2 regions of the Oceanobacillus sp. CF4.6 genome follow, and region 1 is predicted to be linked to the other one. Evidence: riboswitches for the same ligand, from Rfam matches in the RefSeq annotation. Region 1 holds a riboswitch; the other holds the start of a gene.
The links. Region 1 has a riboswitch for FMN ahead of ACHABU_RS03735 (ECF transporter S component). Riboswitches for the same ligand answer to the same signal wherever they lie in the genome.
Positions count from the first base shown of each region.

Region 1 (3,426 bases):
GATATCACGGTACTGAGGTTGAAGTGGATCTTGATGGTTCAGACGCTGAAGTAAATGTGGTACTGGAACCATTCTACACTGTTCCTGGCGGAGAAATTGGTTATGATGATGGAACTGCAGAGAATGCACGTGCCTTCTATGACGCTGGCAATGGTTGGGCAGTAAAAATGTCACTACCTGAAGGACAGGAATCTGCTATCGTAACGGATGGTGTTTTCCAATTTCATGGTACAGACTGGCCAACACCAGGGGGAACTGAATTTGCTGTAGAAGTTTGGGATGCTACAGGTCCGGATGGAGCTCCAGGAGAAAAATTAGCTGGACCGGTTGATGCAGAGGCAATCAGAAGTCTAGATGAGTGGACTGTTGTTGACCTAACCGAACATTCTATTCAAGTTGATGGTGACTTCTATATGGTATACATTCAAACTGGAGCAAATCCAAATGTACCAGGACTTGCAACAGATGAAAATGGACCAAATGCAGAACGTAGCTATCAATATGTTGGTGGCGCATGGGGACCATCTCCAGCAGCAGAAGGTAACTATATGATTCGTGCTCGTGTAGCATATGGAGTAGAAGATCCTGTAATTACTACCCCTGCAGAAGACTTCATTACGAATGAAACGGAGTTGACAGTAGAAGGAACTGCTTCTGCAACAACAACTGTTCAGTTATTGAATAATGGAGAAGAAATTGAATCTGTTGAAGTTAGCGACGATGGGTCTTTCGAATTCCCAACTGAACTGACAGAAGGAGACAATGAATTTCAGGCATTGACGTTATTAAACGGTGTAGTAGTCGGTGAATCTGAACCAGTGACAGTTACACTGGATACAGAAGCACCAGAACTTACAATTGATTCTCCAAGTGATGGAGATCAAACTACTCGTGAAACAGTAACGGTGGAAGGAACTGTAGCTGATGCATATCTTGACTTTGTAGAAGTTAATGGTCAAGCAGCTGCTGTCGAAAATGGAAGCTACTCTAAACGTATCTTGCTTGATGAAGGCGAAAATTCAATTGAAGTTGTTGCAGTAGATGTAGCTGGAAATACAGCAACTGAATCTATAGTAATCGAGGCAGATTTCACTGCTCCTGAGATCTCTAACTTAACACCTACAGAAGATGTAAATCTTAAAACTGGTCAAAGTGTCAAGATTGAGTTTGAAAGTGAACCAGGATTGGATGCTTCATTTATGATTCATATGCCACTCACAAATCTTGGGGTTGCGAATGCTACAGAACTTCCAATGATGGAAACATCTGATGGAACCTATGTAGGTTATTGGACAGTACCAAGTAATGTAACTGCAGATGGCGCAGTAGTAGAAGTAAAAGCAGTAGATGAATTTGGTAACGAAACACGTGAACAAGCGGAAGGAAAGCTATATATCGGCGATGAAGAAGATGAAGGCAATGGAAAAGGAAAAGGGAAAAAGTAAAGATTAGTCTAAAGCATACGAAGAGGGTGTGGAAGAGTTATATTCCACATCCTTTTGTTTGTTTTACTTTTTGACCTGGATTTCTGAAATTTTTTTCTTGCAAACCAGTGAATTTCTAGTATACTATAGTTAAACAATTAAATAATCGATTCCAATCTTCGGGGCAGGGTGAAATTCCCGACCGGCGGTGATAAGTATAATTACTTAAAGTCCGCGAACTGTATGGCAGATTTGCTATATGGTTGACCTGGTGCAATTCCAGGACCGACAGTTACAGTCTGGATGGGAGAAGATGTCGAGCCTGATTTTGGTGTATCCTTACACCATTATTTACCGATGAATTTACAACCCTAAAGCCCTTATTTGCTTTAGGGTTTTTGTGATTATTCGGTGATGTTCAGGGTAGCGATCCTTCATCACGAGAGCGGAATCGATAAGATGAAGGAGGAATAGGATGATGCAAAATACAAAAAAGCAATCATCAAATTTATTAAAACTTATTATTCTAGCATTGTTGGGAACGATTTCACTGGTCTTATTTTTTATTAACTTCCCATTACCGTTTTTACCAGCTTATTTAAAAATAGATTTCAGTGATGTGCCAGCATTAATGGCATCACTCATTTTCTCGCCAATTGCAGGTGTTATCGTAGTAGCGGTGAAAAATATTCTTTATTTAGCAGTATCGGGAGCAGGAGATCCAATCGGGGTTACAGCTAATTTCCTTGCAGGGGTCATGTTTGTTGTTCCTGTTTCGTTGCTTTACCATAAATTTAATGGTGTTAAAAGCATTATTTCCGGATTAGTGGCTGGAACAATCATTATGGCAGTAGGTATGAGTGTACTTAATTACTTTCTTATTCTTCCCGCGTATAGCTGGTTTATGGGCTGGGAAATGACAGATCAAGTAATCTGGACATCCGTACTGGTAGGTGTACTTCCATTTAATATGATTAAAGGAATTGTTGTTGCGTTACTATTTGTACCAATATTCATAAAAATGCGTAGCTGGATAGAAAGCCAACAAGCAAGATTTATATAAACTACAAAAATTAACATCAGAAAGCTAATCTCAGCAGAGGTTGGCTTTTTTTTACATAAAGAAATCACCCTCATGTTCCTAAAGGGTGATTTCAAACTAGTCTTCTTCTTCAACTAAATTTCTGGCAATCGGCATTGCTTCCAGTCTTTTTTCTGGAATTGGTTTGCCTGATTTTTCACTAAGCCCATATGACCCATTTACTATTCGATCAAGTGCATCTTCAATTTCTTTTAAATGATCTTGCCGCATAAGGTCCAATCCCGCGTCACGTTGCTGTTCAAACTGTTCAGTACCCATATCAGCTGGGTGGTTATCGTAATCAGCAAGTTCTTGAATCGATTCATTTGGTCCATGATTGCTATTGGAATGGATTTCCTGTTCAGTCTCATTTTTCATTTGTAAGAGTTTTTCTTTGAAATATGCAAGCTTCTCATTACTAAGTTGATTCATAATTCCATCCTTCCTTTCGTTACGGAGGCGCTTCTCTGGCACGTAGAATTAAATAAACGCTGCCAGAAGGAGTGAAATACCCAAAAGGAAACCATAAATCGTATTTGTTTTTGCGGTCGCTGCCATGGCAGGCATCATTTCAATTGCTTCTGTTTTACCTCGGAACTTCTTAATAACTTCACGAGCCTTCACAGAACTGAAAAATGTGATTAGTGACCAAAGAGGTAAATTCCCGGTAATAATTAAGATACTAGTGATTACATAGGCAATAATCATTAAAAAAGCGAGCAAGTTGACGGATTTTTCTCTGCCAAGCAACACAGCGATTGTTTTCCTGCCGCCTAGTTTATCTCCATCACGGTCACGAATATTATTGGACAAATTGATACTTCCGATGAATATTGAAATTGGAATAGAAATCCAAACCATTTCAGCTGTAACAGTACCGGTTTGTATATAGTAAGTGATGCCAATAATTACTGTTCCCAT
Region 1 covers NZ_JBIMEX010000002.1:25,616-29,041, reverse strand. The annotation lists gene ACHABU_RS03740 (S8 family serine peptidase) at 1-1,445, shown strand, start outside; FMN riboswitch at 1,596-1,743, shown strand; gene ACHABU_RS03735 (ECF transporter S component) at 1,903-2,487, shown strand; gene ACHABU_RS03730 (hypothetical protein) at 2,584-2,937, opposite strand; gene ACHABU_RS03725 (1,4-dihydroxy-2-naphthoate polyprenyltransferase) at 2,986-3,426, opposite strand, start outside.

Region 2 (3,426 bases), on a different contig from region 1:
AAGCGACTTTGCATAACCAGAGAAATTTTTGACGCTTTTAATTTGATCAAATAGATACTTATCTGTCGGATTATCTAAGTTAAATGAGATGGGTTTATTCTTCATTGTCGCCAATTCCGGAACCCCCTTAAATGTAATGATATGTAATTGTATGTAATGCAATTACATGTTATGCACAATATATTGTTTTTATAAACAAATAAAAAGCCGCCTATTTTGGCGGCCATATATCATATACAGTTTTGTTCAAAGCGGAAGCTATTTTATATGCTTTGTCTAATTGAGGGGCAGTTCCTCTTATATATGAAGATATTGTATTTCTATGTACGCCTGTTTTTTCAGAAAGACGTATTATATCTCCTTGCCTTAAAAATTCTTTTAGCTTACACTCCATTATATTTTCACCTCTATATGTAATTCTAAAGAAGAGGTGTGATTTCCTGCATCGCATATCATGTTATTTTAGCTTATCCTGTCGAAGGGCATAGATATCTTATAAAAGCTGTTGCCTACGCTACCAGCTTATGCGGGTAGAAACGGAAATATGCACTATTCAATGAAAAACTTAAAAAGGATGTGTTATTATGTTTTACGGAATGGGTTTGATTACCGGATTAATATTAGGATATTTATTAGGGATTTTTATTCACGCTGTTAAAAAAGGAATTAGAATAAAATTGTTTGGTTGCGAAATAAATATAACTAGGAACGAGAAAACTGAACCTGATAAAAGCAAGTATAAAAAGCTGAATTTGAATTGTTGACGAACTGTTGACTAAATTCGTCAACAACTATCCAAAATGATCATAATCAAACCGAAAAGAAAAATAGACAACCGTAATAACTTGCGGTATAATCGCATATAAGTTATAACTAAACTACAACATCATAAAAGTAGTTCCTTCGGGGTAGGGTGAAATTCCCAATCGGCGGTAATGAAGCATTGCTTCTAAGTCCGTGACCCGTGCGGTTTTTTAAACCAAGCGGTGGATCTGGTGAGACTCCAGAACCGACAGTTAAAGTCTGGATGAGAGAAGGGATTTTAGGCATGTAATTTGATAGTAGCTATCGTATTTTGCACGATTCTATCGTTGTGCAAGTACTTGGTATCACTATTATTATTCATGTACATTAAAATTCTAACTTGAAGCCTCTGAAGCTATTTTTCAGAGGCTTTTTTAATACGCCGATAATAAATTTAAATTGCAATATTAGGTAGGAGAGGAAGATGTAAATGTTCACGGGGATTATTGAGGAAATGGGAACAGTGGAAAAGATGCAAAATGTTTCTGAACAAGCTGTTCAGCTGACAATTGGATCTAAAAAGGTAATAGAAGATGTGAATATTGGAGATAGCATCTCAGTTAACGGAATTTGTCTAACGGTAACGCATTTTTCAAAGAAAAGTTTTCAAGTTGATGCTATGCCTGAAACAATCCAATCAACCTCATTACAATTGTTGAAACCAGGTTCACAAGTGAATTTGGAACGGGCAATGGCTGCCAATGGAAGGTTTGGAGGTCACTTTGTTTCCGGTCATGTAGATGGTACCGGAACAATTACCGAAAAAAAGAAGCAGGAAAATGCGGTTTATTATGACATTCAAATTCCTGAAGATCTAGCTCCATTTTTAATGCATAAAGGATCCATTACGGTTGACGGAACAAGTCTCACATTATTTGGCGTTCATAAAAATATAGTTACAATTTCACTGATTCCACACACGATGGCAGAAACGGTTCTTGGTGGAAAAGGCAAGGGTGATATCGTCAATATTGAATGTGACATGCTAGCCAAATATGTTCAAAATATGCTAAGAACTCAGCAAACAGATCAGAGCGACGGTATAAACGAAAATTTTCTTAAAACGAATGGTTTCATATAAATGGAGGAGGATTGCAAATGATTCATACAATAGACGAAGCTATAATTGAATTGAAAGCTGGAAAACCAGTTATTGTAGTAGATGATGAAAATAGAGAAAATGAAGGTGATTTCATAGCTTTATCTGAAAAAGCAACACCTGAAGTTATTAATTTTATGATCACATATGGAAAAGGGCTAGTCTGCACACCAATTCAAGAAAATCTTGCTAAAAAAATCGGACTTCCAATGATGGTTGCTAACAGCACAGACCCACTTGGAACAGCTTTTACAGTATCAATTGATCACATAGATACGACTACTGGAATCAGTGCAGTGGAAAGGTCAAACACAATACAAGCTTTAACAAGTCCAGAAGTAGGTATAGCTGATTTCAAGCGTCCTGGACACGTATTTCCGCTTATTGCAAAAAATGGCGGGGTACTGACTCGCTCAGGGCATACAGAAGCGGCTGTAGATTTAGCAATCTTAAGTGATGCTTTCCCGTCAGGTGTCATTTGTGAAATTATTAATGAAGACGGTGAGATGGCGAGATTGCCGGACTTAGAAGTAATGGCAGAAAAATTTGATCTTAAATTAATTACAATTGCAGATTTGGTTGCCTATCGGAAAAAGCATGAATTAATTCATAATTAGAATAGGGAGATGGAATAAATGGGGAACACATATGTAGGAAATGTTGTAGGTACAGATTTAAAAATTGGAATTGTAGTGGCAAGGTTTAACGAATTTATCACAGGTAAATTACTCGATGGGGCATTGGATACATTAAAAAGACACGGTGTAGCAGAAGAGAATATTGACACAGCCTGGGTTCCGGGAGCATTTGAACTTCCGTTAATCGCACATAAAATGGCTAATAGCAGTAAATATGATGCTGTTATTACATTAGGAACAGTAATACGTGGCTCCACACCCCATTTCGACTATGTTTGTAATGAAGCAGCAAAAGGAGTTTCCAATGCATCGATGCAAACTGGAAAACCTGTCATCTTTGGTGTTTTAACTACGGAAACGATTGAACAAGCAATCGAACGTGCTGGAACAAAGGCAGGCAATAAAGGAGCAGACGCAGCAGTAACTGCAATTGAAATGGCAAACATGATAAAAATGATAGAGAATTAATTCCATATAAAGTCGGGAAGTATATAGTCTTCTCGGCTTTTTGTATGGAAAATTACTGGAGAGTAGGATAAACTACTAGTTAGGGAATTTTTACGAACCGGAGGAGATTACAATCAAACTGTTAGTTGCGCAACTTGGTATTGTGGCAATGGTGTGGCTGGGGATGGCTTCCTTTTTTACAGATATGAATGATGTAAGCAAGATCATATTCTATATCGTTACATCATGGCTGTTGTTTTTAATTGTTATTGTTATCAAAAACTTTATTAAAACTCGGACTGGTAAAAAGAATTAATTGCTAATAAAAGCGTGAGGAAGGTTTAACTATGCTTACAATTGAAAATTTACATAAATCCTATGGTGAAAAAATACTTTTTAATAATATAACCTGCACAATTGCAGCACACGAAAGAATTG
Region 2 covers NZ_JBIMEX010000014.1:52,702-56,127, forward strand. The annotation lists gene ACHABU_RS17625 (hypothetical protein) at 1-114, opposite strand, end outside; gene ACHABU_RS17630 (helix-turn-helix domain-containing protein) at 212-394, opposite strand; FMN riboswitch at 896-1,043, shown strand; gene ribE (riboflavin synthase) at 1,235-1,885, shown strand; partial or broken gene ribB (3,4-dihydroxy-2-butanone-4-phosphate synthase) at 1,903-2,505, shown strand; gene ribH (6,7-dimethyl-8-ribityllumazine synthase) at 2,539-3,009, shown strand; gene ACHABU_RS17650 (ABC-F family ATP-binding cassette domain-containing protein) at 3,336-3,426, shown strand, end outside.
Region 2: it holds a riboswitch for FMN, as region 1 does, so the genes downstream of both, ribE (riboflavin synthase) here and ACHABU_RS03735 (ECF transporter S component) in region 1, are expected to answer to the same signal.